Regions from separate parts of the Bacillus sp. V33-4 genome, predicted to be linked through region 1. Evidence: riboswitches for the same ligand, from Rfam matches in the RefSeq annotation. Region 1 holds a riboswitch; the other holds the start of a gene.
What was found. A riboswitch is a leader RNA that binds a small molecule or an ion and turns the genes downstream of it on or off. The one in region 1 is predicted to bind glycine.
Positions count from the first base shown of each region.

Region 1 (10,154 bases):
TTCAATTCTTCAGCAAATTGAATCATCGATGCTAAGTTCTCCATTTTAATTCTCATTTCGCCTTCGGAAGTAGATTGGCCAAAGATTTCGATTAAATGATCTTCAATATTTCCAAACTCGAGCTTTGATAAAATATCATCCAGCTCGCCGATGACCTTTTCGAATAAATGAATCTTTTCATAGAGAAGTTTTAAAATATTTTCTTCGACAGTGCCTTTCGTCGCAAAATTGTATATGATAACATCCTTCTCCTGGCCAAGGCGGTGAATCCGGCCGATCCGTTGTTCAAGGCGCATCGGATTCCAGGGCAGGTCAAAATTAATAATATGATTGCAAAATTGTAGATTGATTCCTTCACCGCCAGCTTCTGTCGCGATTAATACTTGAACTTGTTTCTGGAACAGCTCTCTCATCCAATCCTTTTTACCGCGTTTAAAGCCGCCGCGAAACGGGACCGAGCTGATTCCGTATTGCTGTAAAAACCATTGCAAGTACATTTGTGTGGCCCGGTATTCGGTAAATATAATCACCTTATCATTAATTTTTTGGATAAGTTCAACGGCTTTCATAGCCTTCGTATTGGTGTTGACCGCTTCTGCCTTACTTGCTAAATAACGAATTTGGTTATCAAATGCTGCGGATGGATTTTCTTTTCGGTTATACATATTATTCAAAGTGAAGAATACAGCTTCCTTGCTGCTGCATGCTTCGCGCTGCAAAGTCATCACAGAAAACTGGCTTGACGTAACCCAGTCCCCTTCACTGCGCAATTCCGTAATGGCATCATACAATTCTTGTTCTTCTTTTGAAAATTCAATCGGAACGGTTTCAACATGGCGCTTGGTCCATTCGATGCCAGTGTCTGCCCGCCGGTTTCGAATCATTACTTTATTGACAAGTTCGCGCAAATGCTCGTCTTCATTAATAGATCGGGAATCTTTTTTATACTTTCCATAAAAAGCAGATTCATTCCCGAGATGCCCGGGCTTTAGCAAGGAAACAAGATTAAAGATTTCTTCAATACGATTTTGAATAGGGGTTGCCGTCAGCAACAAACAAAACCGTTTTTTCAAGCTTTGTACAAATTGATAGTTTTTTGTTTTGTTGTTTTTAAGCTTATGGGCTTCATCGATGATGATCAGGTCATAATTTTGTTCGTAAATAATTTCGCGATGGGGACTGCGCTTCGCCATGTCAATGGAGGAAACGACCACATCATACTGTTCCCATACATAGCTTTTCCTCTGCGTACCGGCAGGGATGAAAAATTTATTTTTCAGTTCCTCTGCCCATTGGGTTACCAATGAAGCCGGCACTAATATCAATACCTTTTTTACAAGGCCACGAATCATATATTCTTTTAAAATCAAGCCAGCTTCAATCGTTTTGCCAAGTCCGACTTCATCAGCGAGGATTGCTTTACCATTCATGTTTTCAATTACCTGCTTGGCGACCTCCAGTTGGTGAGGCAAAGGGGTTAAGTGAGGAAGGTGTGCAGGTGCGATCAAGCCTTCAAAGTCTGGAATCACTGTATGTTGTTCGATCTCAACGGCGAGCTTGTACAATTCCCAATTGCCCCACGGACCATCTTCCGAAATTCGCTGTAAAAACTCGTCATGCCAGGTGGAATCAAATTTGATCTGTACGGTCATGTTTACAGCTCCTTTTCTTCCATAAAATAATATTGCCCGAACACGGTTTTTAATGTAGGATAAAAATAGCTTTGAAAGTTTAGAAATTTTGCACATTATGAAATCTGTTTAGAAGTTTCTGGTTATGATGTCAATATAAAGATTAGTATGGACAACTTGATAAATTTTATAAATGCGAATGATAACAAGGGGAGAGACTGCGTTTGCAGCGCCGAAGGAGCAAGCAATCAGATTGTGAATCTCTCAGGCAAAAGAACTCTTGTTTGACGCAGCTCTGGAGAGTGCTTCGAGCCATTACGAAGCCACCAAAGGGGAAAGCCTTATTTAATAAGGTAAACTTTCAGGTGCAAGGACAGAGACCTTCTCGATTCATTGGAGGGGGTTTTCTGTCCTTTTTTGCTTGGTTCAAAGCGTAAGTGTTAAAGCGAACTTTACTCGCGGTTCCGAATCGAAATCGAGCGGACGTGGCTGGATTGAACCAGGCGTGCCGGTTTCGATCTTGGCATAATCAAATTTTGATAAAACCGGACTTATGAGGGGGAGCAAACATGTCACAGTTAAAACGCACACCGTTATTCAATCTGTACAAGGAGTATGGCGCTAAAACGATCGACTTTGGCGGCTGGGATCTGCCAGTTCAATTTTCAAGCATTAAGGAGGAACATGAGGCAGTTCGGACAAGAGCCGGTTTGTTTGATGTCTCTCACATGGGTGAAATTGAAGTAAAGGGGAAAAGCAGTCTCGCATTCCTGCAAAAAATGATGACAAATGATGTGGAGAAGTTAAAAAACGGTGCAGCCCAATACACGGCAATGTGTTATGAAACAGGCGGCACAGTAGACGATTTGCTCGTTTATAAACGGGGTGATGATCATTATCTTCTTGTGGTTAACGCCGCGAACATTGAAAAAGATTATAAGTGGCTTGACGATCATCTGATAGACGGTGTTGAGCTGACAAATCTGTCGGAGACTACTGCCCAGCTTGCATTGCAGGGTCCGCTCGCGCAAGCGGTGCTGCAGAAGCTTGCTGGCAATGTGGATCTGTCAGAAATCGGATTCTTCAAATTTCAGGAGGACGTGGACTTAAACGGCAAGAAGGCACTCGTGTCGAGAACGGGATACACTGGGGAAGACGGCTTCGAAATTTATTGTCGTGCAGAGGATGCAGCAGCTTTATGGAATGGGATTTTGGCTGCCGGGAAAGAAGCTGGTGTCGTTCCGTGCGGGTTGGGAGCAAGGGACACGTTGCGATTTGAGGCAAATTTAGCCCTGTACGGCCAGGAATTATCGGCACATATTTCCCCGCTTGAAGCTGGAATTGGCTTTGCTGTGAAGCTCAACAAGCAAGCTGATTTTATCGGTAAAGAAGCCCTTTTAAAGCAAAAGGAGAACGGGGTGCCAAGAAAGCTCGTCGGTGTCGAGATGATTGATCGGGGTATACCGCGCCATGGCTATCCTGTTTATAAAGGGGAAGAAAAGATCGGTGAAGTAACAACAGGAACACAATCACCAACATTGAAAAAAAACATTGGACTTGCCCTGCTTTCGGCACAGCATGCAGAGCTAGGAAATAATGTTGAGGTCGAGATTCGCGGCAAGCGCCTGAAAGCACAGGTGGCAGCTACACCTTTTTATAAAAGAGAAAAGAAATAGATTTGAGAGGAGAATCAGTCATGAAGCATCGTTACTTACCGATGACAGAGCAAGATAAACAATCGATGTTGGATGCAATAGGCGTTACGGCAGTTGAGGAACTGTTCGGCGATATTCCCGAGCGTGTCCGCTTTAAACGTGAATACAAAATAAAGGCTGCGAAACCGGAATCCTCACTGATGAAGGAGCTAAGCCAGCTTGCAGATAAAAATGCCGACTTAAAAAAGAACACATCTTTCCTCGGCGCGGGTGTTTATGACCATTACATGCCTGTTATCGTTGACCATGTTATTTCACGTTCCGAGTTTTACACGGCGTATACGCCGTACCAACCGGAAATTTCCCAGGGTGAATTGCAGGCTATTTTCGAGTTTCAAACGATGATTTGTGAGCTGACCGGCATGGATGTTGCCAACTCTTCGATGTATGACGGCAGCACTGCTTTTGCAGAAGCGGCCATGCTCAGTGCAGGCCAGATGCGCCGGAAAAAGATATTGATCTCAAGCACTGTTCATCCGCAAACAAAGGAAGTTGTCAAAGCGTATGCAAAAGGGCAGTATGTTGAAGTCGTTGAAGTGCCGCATCAAAACGGTGTTACTGATATCGAAGCACTTAAAGAGATGATATCGGATGAAATTGCTGCAGTGATGATCCAGTATCCAAACTTCTTTGGACGGATTGAACCTTTAGACAAATTAGAGAAAGTGATTCATGCTGAAAAGGCTTTATTTGTTGTCTCCAGCAATCCTCTTGCACTGGGCGCGTTAACACCGCCCGGAAAATTCGGTGCCGATATCGTTGCCGGCGATGCCCAGCCTTTTGGGATCCCAACCGCATTCGGCGGCCCGCACTGCGGTTATTTTGCCGTTACAAACAAGCTAATGAGAAAGGTACCGGGACGCCTTGTCGGGCAAACAACCGATGAAGAAGGGCGCCGCGGCTTTGTACTGACCCTGCAAGCGCGCGAGCAGCATATCCGCCGCGATAAAGCGACATCCAATATTTGTTCCAACCAGGCGCTGAATGCTCTCGCTGCATCAGTGGCGATGACGGCACTTGGCAAAACGGGAGTCAGAGAGATGGCTCTATCCAATATTCAAAAAGCCTACTATGCGAAAACAGCTTTTGTGAAAAATGGTTTCGACATTGTTTTTGATGGCCCGTCCTTTAATGAGTTTGTTGTCAAGCTTAGTAAGCCAGTTAAAGAGGTCAATAAGCTCCTTTTACAACAAGGGATTATCGGCGGCTATGACCTTGGCCGCGAGTACAGCGATATGGAAAATCACATGCTTATCGCCGTAACTGAACTGAGAACAAAAGAAGAGATTGATACATTCGTCAAAGAATTGGGGGATTACCATGCATAACCAAGACCAACCGCTGATTTTTGAACAGAGCAAGCCTGGCCGCATCGGTTATAGCCTCCCGGAATTGGATGTTCCGGAATCAGATTTAAGCGAGTTAATTCCAGCTGGCTATTTGCGTGAAGAAGAACCGGAATTGCCCGAAGTATCGGAGCTTGATATTATGCGCCACTACACGGCGCTGTCAAAGCGCAACCATGGTGTCGATTCAGGCTTTTATCCACTCGGTTCTTGCACAATGAAATATAACCCAAAGATCAATGAAAATGTCGCCCGCTTTAATGGTTTCGCCCATATCCATCCCCTTCAGGATGAAAGCTCAGTCCAGGGGGCGCTTGGCTTATTGTATGACTTACAGGAGCATTTAATTGAAATTACCGGCATGGATGAAGTAACTTTGCAGCCAGCGGCAGGTGCGCATGGCGAGTGGACTGGACTAATGATGATCCGTGCTTACCATGAAGCAAACGGTGATACAAAGCGGACGAAAGTCATTGTCCCGGATTCTGCGCACGGAACAAACCCTGCGTCGGCAACGGTTGCCGGCTTTGAAACGATTACCGTTAAATCAAATGAACACGGCCTCGTCGACCTTGCGGATTTAAAACGTGTAGTCGGTGACGATACAGCGGCTCTCATGCTGACTAACCCTAATACGCTCGGCTTGTTTGAAGAAAATATTTTGGAAATGGCGGAAATTGTTCATAGTGCCGGCGGAAAACTTTATTATGACGGCGCCAACCTGAATGCGGTTCTATCAAAGGCACGTCCGGGAGATATGGGCTTTGACGTTGTCCATTTAAATCTTCATAAAACATTTACAGGTCCACATGGCGGTGGGGGTCCCGGTTCAGGCCCGGTTGGCGTTAAAAGAGACCTGATCCCATTTCTTCCAAAGCCGATTATAACAAAACGCGGTGACGAATATGTACTTGATTATGACCGCCCGCAATCTATTGGCCGGGTGAAACCTTATTACGGAAACTTCGGTATCAATGTCCGCGCCTATACGTACATTCGTTCAATGGGCCCTGATGGATTAAAAGCGGTAACGGAATATGCCGTGCTAAACGCGAATTATATGATGAGAAGGCTGGCGCCGCATTTTGACCTTCCGTTTGACAGGCATTGCAAGCATGAATTCGTCCTAAGCGGAAAACGCCAGAAGAAGCTCGGCGTCCGGACTCTTGATATTGCGAAAAGACTTCTTGATTTCGGCTATCATCCGCCGACCATTTATTTCCCGCTCAACGTTGAGGAGTGTATGATGATTGAGCCGACTGAAACAGAGTCGAAGGAAACATTGGATGCATTCATTGACGCAATGATTCAAATCAGCAGGGAAGCGGAGGAAAATCCTGAAATTGTCCAGGAAGCACCGCATACCACTGTGGTGGGACGCTTGGATGAAACAACAGCGGCAAGGAAACCGATCCTGCGTTATCAAAAAGCATAAACAATAAAAAGGAACCCGGAGACTGTTTTCCCAGTCTCCGGGTTCCTGCTTATCCGAGATTATTTTTTTGCTTTGACTTTTCCCGACCATTTTTTAAAACCGCCTTGTAAATGAGACAAGTCTTTATAACCTTTTCGGTTTAAAAGCTGGGCGGCTCGGCCGCTTCTCATCCCGCTCTGGCAGTATAAATAAACAGGCTTGTCCGGACGGATTTCCTTCAATCTCATTTTTAGTTGCGAAAGAGGAATATTTCTGGCTCCAAGGATATGTCCGGCGTCATATTCATTCGGTTCGCGGACATCGATAAGCTGGGCTTTACGATAACCCTCACGAAATTGATCTTCAGTAAGCGTTTTAACAATTCTCCGCTGATACAGCCACATCACGGTAGAGTATATGATGATCGCTCCAGCGACAATTACAAGGAAATAAAGTGTATCCAATCTATTCTTGCTCCTTTCAGACAATGCTAGCCAATCTTTATTATATAAGCCCGTCGTCCTATCAGTAAAGGAAATCAGATTAAAAACTTTTAAAATGAGAAGGCAATTCATCTTTCTTTTTTTTCTTAACAAATTTTGATAGACTAAAAATCATATTTCCTAAAAGAGGTTTTACATATGACAAAAGAAGTTTGGCGCTTTATTGATTCAGGAAACGGGTCTCCTGCCTTTAATATGGCACTTGATGAGGCCTTGCTTGACTGGCATAGCGAGGGGAAAATCCCTCCGGTGATCAGGTTTTACGGCTGGAATCCGGCAACGCTGTCTGTCGGTTATTTCCAGAAGGTTGAGAAAGAGATTGATATGGAGGCTGTCCGTCACCATCGTCTTGGTTTCGTGCGGCGCCCAACAGGCGGGAGGGGAGTTCTTCATGAACATGAGCTCACCTACAGTGTGATTGTGTCCGAGGAGCATCCCGACATGCCGAAAACAGTGACAGAGGCATACCGCGTTATTTCTGAAGGAATCTTAAAAGGGTTTCATTATTTAGGGCTTGATGCTTATTTCGCCGTCCCAAAAACAGCAGCAGAAAGAGATTCGCTCAAAAACCCGCGTTCGGCGGTCTGTTTTGATGCGCCGAGCTGGTATGAGCTAGTTGTCGAAGGCAGAAAAGTGGCCGGAAGTGCACAAACAAGGCAAAAAGGCGTGATTCTGCAGCATGGCTCTATTTTGCTTGATCTTGATGAGGATAAACTTTTCAGCTTATTTAAATATCCGAATGACCGCGTCAAAGAAAGAATGCAGAAAGCGTTCAAGAGTAAAGCGGTTGCGATCAATGAGATCAGCTCCCGCACGATTTCGTTAGCCGAAGCAAAAGATGCATTCAGAAAAGGATTTGCAGATGGGCTTAATATTGACTTGGAACCGTACGAGCTTTCTGCGGGTGAACTGGAGTATGTTACGAAGATTGCAAAAGACCGGTACGAGAGTAATGAGTGGAATTTTAAGCGATGACAAAGCAGCATGGGTTGCTTTGTCATTTAAAAAAAATTAGGAAAATATGACGATAAGTCTTTTTACCTAGTCGAAGAAAGTGCAAGTTGCGAAATTTGTTAAAATTTATCGATTTAGCACGGAAATCTATTTATTGCTCTCTTATTCTCCTTTTTTTAAGTTTTCTTAGGTTTGACAAAAAATTAAATTATGGTCTTAATCACAATATATAGTGGTATTAAAAATAATTTTGCTACTATATATTGATTTTTTATGTTTCGGTATGATAACGTTAGGGTACTTGAAAAACAACTAGAATTTACATCCTGAGTTGGGATTCTTCCCTATTCAACGTTGAAAAAGCTTTAGAAAGATAAAGGAGTTGTGTTGTATGTCTGTTGTGTTACGACAAAAAATGAGTATTGATGTAGAACGATTGAACAAGGATATTGGGCTATTTCCCCAAGTACACCCCATCACCGCTGATATGAAAATCTCACATAAAGGGGTTTCACGTTTGGTTATGCTTGACCGTTACACGTTCAAGGATACTGAAAAAATTACGCTGTCAAACGGAGACTTCGTCGTTCTTACTATCAAAGAAGATCCAAAATTCCCGGCGCGCGGCCTTGGTTTTATCCTCGAGATTGACTGGGAAAGCAAAGCTGCAAAAGTATTGGTCGATGAAGAATTCAGAGCAGTTCTCGACGACCCGGAAGAAGCGCGGACAGGTGTCATTAAGCGTTCTCTTGATGTTATTGAAAAGCCGCTGGAAATTTACTATGAACAAATTGCAAAACGAAACGCAACAGGCTTGGCTTCAGTAGAAAAAACAGAAGAAAAAAGGCAAGAGTGGTTCGAAAAGTTTTACCGCGAGCTTGTGAGCTTAAATTTTATCCCGGCAGGCCGTGTTCTTTACGGAGCCGGAGCTGAAACGGATGTAACTTACTTTAACTGTTATGTAATGCCGTTTGTAGCAGATTCACGAGAAGGCATTTCCGAGCACCGCAAGCAGGTAATGGAGATCATGAGTCGCGGCGGCGGAGTAGGAACAAATGGTTCTACATTGAGACCGCGCAACACTCTGGCAAAGGGTGTAAATGGAAAGTCGTCAGGTTCCGTATCCTGGCTCGATGACATTGCGAAATTAACGCATCTTGTCGAGCAGGGTGGCTCAAGACGTGGTAAAGCAGCATAACAGTGTGCCTCGTCTATAAATAAACCTCGTGAATTGCTGGAAACTCTTTATGGTTGTGAAAAACACATCCTAAATGACTTGTTGGCTACAACGTAACTGGAAACGGTAAGCGTGAATGCTTGAAAACAACAAGTGGCTAAAGACAATCAGCAGCCAAGCACCGTACAGGTGAAGGTTCAACGGCCATCGAAAGCACACTGAATAAGTGGAAGCGAGTAGAGTAGGAATCAAGTGATTCCGAAGTGCGAGGACACTCTGATTTGAGTGTAAGATATGGTCTGAACTCTAAGGCGACTTAGAGAGTTGATCTAACGAATCAACGTAACATTTTTCTGGCACAAATGATCATGCTTGCGGACTGGCATCCAGATATTGTTGAATTTATCATTTCAAAAATGCAAAACCCTCGAATTCTAAGGTTTTTGATCGAAAATACAAACGATGAACTGATTAAAAAGCTCGCAAAGGACAAGCTTAAATTTACTCCATTAACCGAGCAGGAAAAAGACATGTACCAGGGAATCATCAATTACAAACAAATTCCAGGGCTTGGCGGTTTCAATGAACAGATCATCCGAGATGCGGAATTGAAGCTGCAAACGGGTGGAAATTACACGGTTCACAACACGGAATTTTTAACTGGTGCCAACATTTCTGTCTGTTTAACGAAGGAGTTTATGGATGCTGTCGAAAACGAAGGCGATTACGAGCTTCGTTTCCCGGATGTTGAAAGCTATGACGCGGAAGACATGAAATATTATAATGAAGAGTGGCATAAAGTCGGTGATGTCCGAGAATGGCAAAAGCTCGGCAAAAAGGTCCGCACCTATAAAAAAATCAAAGCAAAAGAGCTTTGGAATTTAATCAACATTTGTGCAACTTACTCAGCGGAGCCAGGCATTTTCTTCATCGACAATGCCAACGACATGACTAATGCACAAGCGTACGGACAGAAGGTTGTTGCAACTAACCCGTGTGGTAGAGTAGCTTAATTTGCCTCACGTAAAAAATTGCGGAATGAAGCGGGAACCCTGAGATGGGAATCCGAACCGAAGGCCAGGTTTAAAAACTTGGTCAGGGGCAACGCATAGATGGTGAACCTGCAATGCAGAATATAATCCATCCAAGAGGCCGCAACATTACACACTTATCGAAAAATCTGAGTATCTGTTCAGAGGAGAAATAGAGATGAATAGGGGCTATGCAGGTTTTTATAAAGGATTCTATTTGAGGAGTTCATATGAGTATGCATATGCCAAATATCTTGATTTTTATGCGATCCCTTGGAGTTACGAAGATCAAACTTTCGATATTGGTTACAAATTATATAAGCCCGATTTTTTCTTGGTGAAGATCGAGGGAGAAAAGCGCTTATATTATTCTTGAAAAAAGT
Region 1 is NZ_PGVC01000003.1:2,541-12,694, reverse strand. Features, by position in the region: gene CVD23_RS01440 (DEAD/DEAH box helicase) at 1-1,652, opposite strand, end outside; glycine riboswitch at 1,831-1,921, shown strand; gene gcvT (glycine cleavage system aminomethyltransferase GcvT) at 2,201-3,307, shown strand; gene gcvPA (aminomethyl-transferring glycine dehydrogenase subunit GcvPA) at 3,328-4,674, shown strand; gene gcvPB (aminomethyl-transferring glycine dehydrogenase subunit GcvPB) at 4,667-6,127, shown strand; gene CVD23_RS01420 (rhodanese-like domain-containing protein) at 6,187-6,570, opposite strand; gene CVD23_RS01415 (lipoate--protein ligase family protein) at 6,748-7,584, shown strand; partial or broken gene CVD23_RS01410 (ribonucleotide reductase N-terminal alpha domain-containing protein) at 7,955-8,749, shown strand; partial or broken gene CVD23_RS01405 (vitamin B12-dependent ribonucleotide reductase) at 9,088-9,741, shown strand.

Region 2 (10,154 bases), on a different contig from region 1:
TCAATTCAATGATGGATATTCTGAAAACGTTCTGTCTTTTGTTAATAACGTAAGGACGAAGGACGGCGGCACACATGAAGCCGGTTCGAAAACTGCGTTAACAAGAGCATTTAATGAATACGCCAGAAAAGCCGGACTTCTGAAAGAAAAGGATAAGAACCTGGATGGTGCCGATATTCGTGAAGGTTTTTCTGCAATCATTTCAGTGCGGATTCCTGAGCAACTTTTGCAATTTGAGGGACAAACAAAAGGAAAACTCGGTACGAGTGAAGCCCGTTCGGCAGTAGATGCAGTTGTGTCTTCAAATCTTGCTTATTTTCTTGGTGAAAATCCGGATATCAGTTCGCTGTTGATCAAGAAGGCGATCAAGGCCTTCCAGGCAAGGGAGGCGGCCAGAAAAGCGCGTGAGGATGCCCGCAGCGGGAAAAAGAGAAAACGCTCTGATGCGGTCCTTTCCGGGAAATTGACGCCGGCTCAATCGAGAAATCCGCAGAGAAATGAACTGTACCTTGTCGAGGGCGATTCTGCAGGCGGCTCTGCAAAGCAGGGGCGCGACCGCCGTTTCCAGGCTGTTCTGCCATTGCGTGGAAAAGTCATCAATACTGAAAAAGCCAAACTTGAGGACATTTTTAAAAATGAAGAAATCAATACGATCATTCATGCAGTTGGTGCCGGGGTTGGCAGCGATTTTAACCTTGACGATATAAATTATGAAAAAATCGTGATTATGACGGATGCCGACACGGACGGTGCCCATATTCAAGTGTTGCTGTTGACGTTCTTTTACCGATATATGAAACCGCTTCTTGAAGCAGGAAGAGTCTTCATTGCGCTTCCTCCTTTGTACAAAGTAAGCAAAGGATCGGGCAAAAAAGAAGTGGTCGAATATGCATGGAGCGATGAAGAGCTTCAAGGGACGATTAAGAAGGTTGGTAAAGGCTATATGATCCAGCGCTATAAAGGCCTTGGTGAAATGAATGCCGACCAGCTTTGGGACACAACGATGGATCCGGAAACTAGAACACTTATCCGAGTCCGCATTGACGATGTTGCGCGGGCAGAGCGCCGGGTGACAACGTTAATGGGTGACAAAGTTGAACCGCGCCGGAAATGGATTGAAACCCATGTTGCTTTTGGCCTTGAAGATGACAGCAACATCCTTGAAAACGAAAATATCTCGGTTGCAGAGGAGGGTGCTGAATCATGAGTTCAGTTGAAAAATTTCGAGATTTGCCGCTTGAAGACGTGCTGGGCGATCGCTTTGGACGCTACAGCAAGTACATTATTCAAGAACGGGCCCTGCCTGACGCACGTGATGGTTTAAAACCGGTGCAGCGCAGGATTCTCTATGCTATGCATGTTGAGGGCAATACCCATGAAAAAGGATTTCGTAAGTCAGCAAAGACAGTTGGAAATGTAATCGGTAATTATCACCCCCATGGAGATACATCCGTTTACGATGCCATGGTGCGGATGAGCCAGGAGTGGAAAGTTCGTAAATATCTTGTTCAAATGCATGGAAACAACGGCAGTATCGACGGCGATCCTCCTGCAGCGATGCGTTATACAGAAGCCAGGCTTTCGGCGATTGCGGCCGAACTCTTAAGGGACATCGAAAAAAGAACCGTCGATTTTATTCCGAACTTTGATGACACATCAAATGAACCGACTGTTTTACCAGCGATGTTCCCTAATTTGCTTGTCAACGGATCAACGGGGATTTCTGCCGGCTATGCGACAGATATTCCGCCCCATCATCTTGGTGAGGTTATTGATGGTGTGATCATGAGAATGGACAATCCCGATTGTTCAGTGGAAGACTTAATGACTGCCGTTAAAGGTCCCGATTTTCCAACCGGCGGGATTATTCAAGGTGTAGACGGAATTAAGAAAGCATATGAAACAGGCAAGGGAAAAATCATTATCCGCGCAAAAACGGAGATTGAAGAAGTACGCGGTGGCAAACAGCAAATTGTCATTACCGAAATCCCGTTTGAAATCAATAAAGCCAACCTCGTTAAGAAAATTGATGAGTTTCGGCTTGATCGCAAGCTTGAAGGGATTGCTGAGGTTAGGGATGAAACCGACCGGACCGGCTTGCGAATCGTCATTGAATTAAAGAAAGAAACAGACGCTGAAGGCGTGCTCAACTATTTATACAAAAACAGCGATCTTCAAATCACGTATAACTTTAACATGGTTGCCATTCACAATCGGCACCCAAAATTAATGGGACTGCGCGACCTGCTTGATGCATATATTGGCCACCAAAAGGAAGTCGTAACACGCAGGGCCACGTACGACCTGCAAAGAGCAAAGGACCGCCAGCACATCGTAGACGGCCTAATGAAAGCTTTATCGATCCTTGATGAAGTAATCGCGACGATCCGCGCTTCAAAGGACAAGCGCGACGCCAAAGACAATTTAATTTCATCATTCGAATTTAGCGAAGCACAGGCTGAAGCAATCGTGTCTTTACAACTTTACCGTTTAACGAACACAGATATAACGGCGCTTCAGCAGGAAGCAGATGAGTTAGCGAAGAAAATCGAGGAGCTGTCCGCCATTCTGGACAGTGAGAAAAAGCTTGCTGCGGTTATTAAGAAGGATTTAAAAGACGTCAAGAGACGCTTCGAAGACCAGCGCAGAACGAGTATTGAAGATGAGATTTCGGAAATTAAAATTAATCTCGAAGTATTGGTTGCCAGTGAAGATGTCATTGTCACCCTCACAAAAGACGGCTATCTGAAACGAACAAGCCTTCGCTCTTTTGCTGCGTCGAATGGCCAGGATTTTGGCATGAAGGAAACGGACAGGCTTCTTTCCCAGCTGGAGATGAATACAAAGGAAGTGGTTCTTCTTTTTACAAGCAAAGGGAACTACTTGTATTTGCCTGTCCATGAAATTCCTGATACTCGCTGGAAGGATCTTGGCCAGCATGTTGCCAATATCGTCCCGATCGATCGCGATGAGGAAATCATTGAAGCGATTCCAGTCAAAGATTTCAATCAGGAAGCGTTTTTGTTATTCGTGACGAAAAACGGCATGGTCAAAAAAACGGAATTAAAGCATTATAAGGCGCAGCGTTATTCGAAGGCGCTCGTCGCTATCAATCTTAAAGAAGATGACACAGTCGTTGATGTTCATCTAACGGATGGAACAAAGGAACTGTTTTTAACAACGAGCTTTGGCTATGCTCTCTGGTTCCGTGAAGAAGAGGTCAGCATTGTCGGGGCCCGCGCCGCAGGAGTGAAGGGTATCAACCTGAAAGATCAGGACTTCGTCATCGGTGGTAAAATAATCGACCACTCTATTTCACAGTCAATTGTGGTTGCGACACAGCGTGGTGCGATTAAACGAATGAAGCTCAGCGAATTTGAACTGTCCTCCCGGGCGAAACGGGGGCTTGTTATTCTTCGCGAGCTAAAAGCAAACCCTCACCGTATTGTCGGATTTGCAACCGTGCAGAGTGGAGACCGGGTCTTCCTGCAGACGGAAAAAGGTCAAGTGGAGCATGTCGTTGCGGCAGAACTGCGCTTTACCGACCGTTATTCCAATGGCTCATTCATTTTTGATGAAACTGAAAGCGGAAAACTAAAGCATCTTTGGAAATTGGATAAAACTGAGGAATAAACTGTAAGGTGGGAACCCTTCATTTCAAACGAGATGAAGGGTTTTTTATCGTTCCCTGATTTTCTTACATGTTTTTTCCAAGAAAGGAGAAGTTAACATTAACAAGAAAATCCGAGGAGGGATATTGTGAAAAGGGACTTGTTATTTGCCTTTACCGCTTTCTTTTTTATGTCATTATCGGCGATCACCGGCGTTTACGCAGTTGAACAGGCTGGCAAAATGAACATCTTTTCAGAAGAAAAATATGATGTCTCAGGAGACGGTAAGAAAGATACGATCATTTTAAAGGGGCTTCCGTTCGAAGAAGGTGCGAATTTTCAAAAAGATGTTTTTTTGGAAGTAAAGGCATCGAACGGAAAAACGTACGAGGTTAAACTAGCAGGTGGATATGAGCCTGTTGTTGATTTTAAGGATGTCAATCACGATGGTGTTCTCGATATGTTTGTCAGCATTCCGTCTGGAGGAAGCGGCGGACTTTCTAATTACTATTTATACACTTTGAAGGATTTTAAAATGACAGATTTGACTGTTCCCGATCCAGTCGCTATTACCAGCCAGTTCGAAGAAAACTATCAGGCCTCCATTACGATTGATAAAACCGGAAAAACATACCGGTTCGATCTTAGCAGCAGAAAAGACGATTATGAGCGCCTTGGCTTATACCGGAATGGTAAATTGAATGAACCAACAGAACTAATGGTGTTCCCATACAGTACATTAAAGGTCGTAGAAAGTAACGGAACAGCTAATCGTTTATTGGGAGTACAAAGAATCAGCGGTGCCTATAGTGCTGATGCCATCGCTTTCGTGGAATCGGAATGGAGCATGGAGAATGGCAAGTGGATCTTAATAAAAACAGCAGTCTATGAGACAGGTGCCAGTGCTCCAGGAAGATGACAGCCCGTTAAATGAGAGAGGATATTTAGCGGAATACTCTGTAACACTGGGCTCTAGTCACATTTCCCCCGTATTAACATAATATGGGGTAAACAAATTATCGCTATAGTAAGGGGGTTTTATACTTACGATGAATAAGTTTGATCCTGCTAAGCTGTCCACCGACATAAAAGCCCCAGCCACTCAGTTTGGGCCAGTGGACAACAGAAAATACACGCTTACCCATTCTGACACGAACGGAGAATTCCTCTTAAAAATAGGCTGTCATTTCGATTTAGATGCCGTTAACTCGAAGCAGCGCGATGAAGTGTTTGCTGAGTGGAAACCTAAATCTGGACAGTATATTCTCTTTGGCAGAGTGTATATAAGCAATGGTGACTTTGATGAGAAATATTCACAGGTGAGATTTTTAATTTTCCAGCGTGAACTAGAGCTGGCGCTAACCGCAATCACTTACGGGGACCAGGCATTTTTCACCTATTATCCATGGCTTTTAGACTCACCGATCTATATCCAATTTGAATCGGTATATCCGCAATTCAATAAGATCGTGTACCAAGGAACACCAAGACAATATTTAAATGTCGCATTGAAGAAAACCGTCTCTTAAACACAGGTTTATACCTGTGTTTTATCATGCCTTTACTAATAGATGAGTTTGCTTTTTCAAACAATCGTCTTGATCTTATATTTTTGTATTGTTATAATCATTTTATTATTTAATAACAAGCGACGATCGTTATGGATAAAACTATAACGGGAGCAGCTTCTGGAGAGACCGCTGATGCGGCGCCGAAGGATTCACAATCTCAGGCAAAAGGACGGAAGAGTAACTTATGGTTCATCATGTAGGTTATTCTACTTTTTGCCGAGATTGGATAAATCCAGTCTCTTTTTTATTTTCTAAAACTTTTTGAGGAGCTGTCAGGATGAGACGTGCAGTAGTAAGTGTTGTGGGAAAAGACCAGGTGGGAATAATCGCTAAAGTGACCACGGTTTTATCGGAAAATGAAATCAATATTCTTGATATTAGCCAAACGATTTTGCAGGATTTCTTCACGATGATGATGATCGTTGATGTAAATGGAACCGGTAATCTGGATCGTTTGCAAGAGCAACTTAGCAAGATCGGAGATAACCTCTCCCTGAAAATTAATATCCAGCTTGAAGAAATTTTTCAGGCGATGCATCGAGTGTGAGAAGGAGTGTGAAAAAATGAACATAGCAATTGATGAAATGATGGAAACAATGCGCATGATTGAGATGGAAAATTTAGATATCCGTACTGTCACAATGGGGATTAGCCTGCATGACTGTTCAGATTCTGATTTTCAACAAATGAATACGAAGGTTTATGACAAAATAGTCAGCTATGCAGGACGGTTAAAGGAAGTTGCTGACCAAGTCGAAAAGGAATTTGGAATCCCAATCATAAATAAACGGATATCTATTACTCCAATCGCTGAAATACTTGGAAATGCAACGAAAGAACAAGCAGTCGAACTTGCGAGGACCCTTGATAAAGCTGCTGCTGACCTTAGAGTAGATTTTATCGGCGGCTTTTCAGCACTTGTACATAAAGGAATCACAAAGGGCGACCAAACATTGCTTGATGCGCTTCCAGAAGCGTTAAGCGTAACGGAAAGGGTATGCGCATCCGTTTCGGTGGCTACGACAAGAACCGGCATTAATATGGATGCGGTCCGGCAAATGGGCTTGATCATTAAAGAAGCTGCAGAAAGAACAAAGGACCAAAATGGTCTGGCCTGCGCAAAGCTTGTTGTTTTCTGCAATCCAGTTGAGGATAACCCTTTCATGGCAGGTGCTTTTCATGGTGCCGGTGAAGGAGAGGCGGTCATTAATGTAGGTGTTAGTGGGCCCGGCGTTGTCTTAAGTGCATTAAAGCGACATCCGGACGCCGATCTTGGGGAAGTATCGGATATTATCAAAAAAACGGCGTTTAAAGTCACGCGCGCTGGTGAATTGATCGGAAGGGTCGTAGCAGAACGCCTTGGCATTCCGTTTGGAATCATGGATTTGTCACTTGCGCCAACGAATGCGATGAATGACAGCGTAGCCGAAATTCTCGAAGAAATCGGGCTTGAACGAGTTGGCACCCACGGAACGATCGCAGCCCTCGCACTTATGAATGATGCAGTGAAAAAGGGAGGTGCAATGGCAAGTTCATATGTAGGCGGGTTGAGCGGAGCATTTATTCCGGTCAGTGAAGACAATGGAATGATTCGCGGAATTATCGACAACGCCTTAACTCTATCCAAGCTGGAAGCAATGACATGCGTGTGCTCAGTAGGTCTCGACATGATTGCCCTGACCGGTGATGTAACGCCGGCCACTTTGTCAGCACTTATTGCCGATGAAGCAGCAATCGGGATGATTAACAAGAAAACAACAGCTGTACGTGTTATTCCTGTTCCAGGTAAGCAAGAAGGTGACATTGTTGAGTTTGGGGGACTGCTCGGCCGTGCTCCAGTAATGGGTGTAAATCCATACAGCTCGGAAAAATTAATCCGTCGCGCCGGACGAATTCCCGCACCGCTCCAGGCGCTGATCAACTAAAGGCAGTTATAGCTTTATCGAGTCTTTAACCTTTATAAGAGCAAACAGTTTTAAGCATAATGTCCAAAGTCCTAATTAAGTCGAATTTTGATGTCTGACCATGGAGAGAAGGGTTCCGAGTTAAATTCTAGCTTGGGACTATTTTTTTTTACACTTATAATGAAAACGTTAGCAGAGAAACAGGTGGGAGGCGTGCCTGCAGAACACTGGAGGATAGTCATTTAATTTAATGATCAGTTAGAAGGAGTTTAAAGATATATGATCCCATAATTATATTATGTAAACTAATAGCGTTCAGGGAGGGTGGAAATGGGGCAACAATCATAAAAATCACGATTGTTGCTAATAGCTTTTTAAGATAATACATACACAAACCTGGTTGATTAGTTTTAATGCATCAGTTGGATTCTGCACATAGCTAGTGAGCTAACATTTATTTTATCTGTTTAAAATTTAATAAGTTGAATGCGTATAACGGAATATAGGTTATTTAAGATTAGAATTCGGTAGTGATCTAAAATAATGAAATTTTCTTTTTCATCTCATTATCATGAGTATACTTGGTATTTGAGATATGAAATTAATAATTTATAGAACTACCTATAATATATATTATGTTGGGGGCGTTATTTGAAATATGAAAAACAGTCTACTCTATTCTGTGTTTATATCCACTATGTTTGAGATTTTCAACATCAATAAATTTAACGCTATATTCAATAACGTCATTAATAAACAAATTGTGCTCCTTTGCAAACTCTTTAACTTTCTCCAACAGTTCTTTGTCATATGTAGTTTTATATTGAATACGATCTTTAGGCCTGGTTTCTTTATTGTATGTTATAACTCCTTCAGACAAAACTTTCTTCAGACCATTTTCGATTAGGTAATTAACATGAGTATCATATTCTGCTGCAGCTTTATTTAATTGATCAATAATAGATTTGCTCACGTTAGTTCTAAATTTGACCCTGGATTCATCTGTTGTCGCAACTAATCGTCCGTCAATTTTTTTCCACATGATTATCTCTCCTAATTGGCTAATAAGCTAATTGTTCTTCTAACCGCTGTGACATAAGATCCCTTTTATACTTGATGCAATCATCGGTAGCATTATTATATATAATCTTTGCTAGTTTAGGAAGATCGTATTTACCTTTAACCCAAACACGGTATACGGGATTATTAGCCTGCGTGAATTCGGAAGCGAAACGACCTTCTCGGAAATGAAAAGATTTTCTTCATTGAGTAATACTTTTGCTTCTGTCGATTCCTGCGAGCGATTCCATTTAGGACTAAATATATTGGTAAAGAGGACATTTTTATAAGCTCAGCTTTTCATAACATCTTTGCACTTATTAACTGTTATCCGATAAATCCATGTTTTATATGACGATTCGTTGCGAAACATATTCAAATTTTTATAGCATTTTATGAATACTTCCTGTGCAATATCTTCAGCTAACTGCTTTTGGCGAACATATGTATATGCCAGTCGAACCACGCTCTTTCCGTACTCCTCCATCAACCACACAAGCCGGTCTTCCCGGCTTAAACTGTCGTGTGTCTCTGCTTCCGATCTCTCCCTTTCAAACATGATAGCCTCCTCTCTTTTCCAATTTAGACGACACCCTCTATATTTTGGTTTTATGTTTCTTTGGAAAATTTTAAAATATTACATTATGACTCATATTAAACTCATTTAAATTTCTTAATTTTACCATAATTTTTATTATTCATAAAAAAATCCTTACTGCAATTACTGAGCAAGGATTACTTTAGTGATTCTAAAGAAAGTTTAGTCAATTTAACCTTATCGAAAAAGCAATAGATATTCTGCATTGTATTGCTGAAGGAAAAACTCAATAAACAAATTTCTTAACAATTTTTTATGAGTGTTCGTCCTGCAGAGTAACATTCAACTAGCAATCTTTAAAAAGTTACAGACGAACTGCTTCCAGAAGCACTTTCTAAAGCATTACGCCTAGGGCTAATTCTATTTATATAATTAGTTGAACCAATAGAGGTAATTGTAAATTGCTTTGATTATTATCTTCCTTTAAATGATGGCGTTGTCTTTTCCAAGAATGATTTAGTTCCTTCTCTAAAATCCTCTGAAGCAGCTATCAAACCGAAGTAATCAGCACCGAGAAGAGCGGACTCTTCCAAAGATAGGTTACCGCCTCGATGAATTGCCTCCCATGTCAGTTTTACAGCGACAGGAGCCTGAGACAAAACTTCCAGGACAAGAGTTTCTGTTTCTAATAGTAACTTATCAGGTTCAACGATCCTATTAATCAATCCTATTCTGTAAGCTTCGTCTGTGTTTATCGTATTTCCGGTGAGCAACAATTCTGCAGCACGTCCCTTACCTACAAGTCTGGGGAGCCTTGTAGTTCCTCCAAAACCAGCAATAGCTCCAATACGGACTTCAGGATGACCCAATCTGGCATGATGAGCAGAAACACGGAGCATGCAGGCTTCAGCTAACTCAAGTCCACCTCCTAGTGCGAAACCATTGATAGCGGCAACTACTAATTTCCCCAATGATTCTATTTTATTATTAACCGCAACAGCTAACTGAGCTAAATCCCTTACTTCCAGAGGAGTAGCTTTATTGAGAAACTGAATGTCCGCACCTGCGGAAAATGCTTTTTCCCCGGCACCGGTAATGATTACTGCCTTTATACTATTATCACTTTTAATTGTCTCCAGAATGGACGAAAGTTGTTCAAGTACATCCAGGTTTAAGGCATTTAGTGCCTCCGGTCTGTTTAATGTAATTCTTGCAATTCCATTTTCTTCATTGTAGAGAACAACATCTTTGTTTAACATCATAACCCCTCCAATTTAAGTAGATTTTTTAAAATCCAAAAAAGATTTGCCTTTTCCTATGAGACTTTTCAGTGTCTCAACGAGAAAATTCGCCCAATTCAATTTCCGGAGCCACGGATTTCCGGCTCATTAGTAAAATCCTCCAAACAACCCTATTAAAATTTTCTCTTGCCTGTCTTCTTCTATGTTTAAGCCAGTCACATTCTGGCACA
Region 2 is NZ_PGVC01000022.1:53,128-63,281, reverse strand. Features, by position in the region: gene parE (DNA topoisomerase IV subunit B) at 1-1,207, shown strand, start outside; gene parC (DNA topoisomerase IV subunit A) at 1,204-3,633, shown strand; gene CVD23_RS08375 (hypothetical protein) at 3,760-4,530, shown strand; gene CVD23_RS08370 (staygreen family protein) at 4,661-5,140, shown strand; glycine riboswitch at 5,290-5,365, shown strand; gene CVD23_RS08365 (ACT domain-containing protein) at 5,460-5,729, shown strand; gene CVD23_RS08360 (PFL family protein) at 5,746-7,107, shown strand; gene CVD23_RS08355 (rRNA methyltransferase) at 7,757-8,128, opposite strand; gene CVD23_RS22415 (sigma-70 family RNA polymerase sigma factor) at 8,438-8,704, opposite strand; gene CVD23_RS08345 (enoyl-CoA hydratase-related protein) at 9,157-9,942, opposite strand; gene CVD23_RS08340 (serine aminopeptidase domain-containing protein) at 10,019-10,154, opposite strand, start outside.
Region 2: another riboswitch for glycine. It lies ahead of CVD23_RS08365 (ACT domain-containing protein); the one in region 1 lies ahead of gcvT (glycine cleavage system aminomethyltransferase GcvT).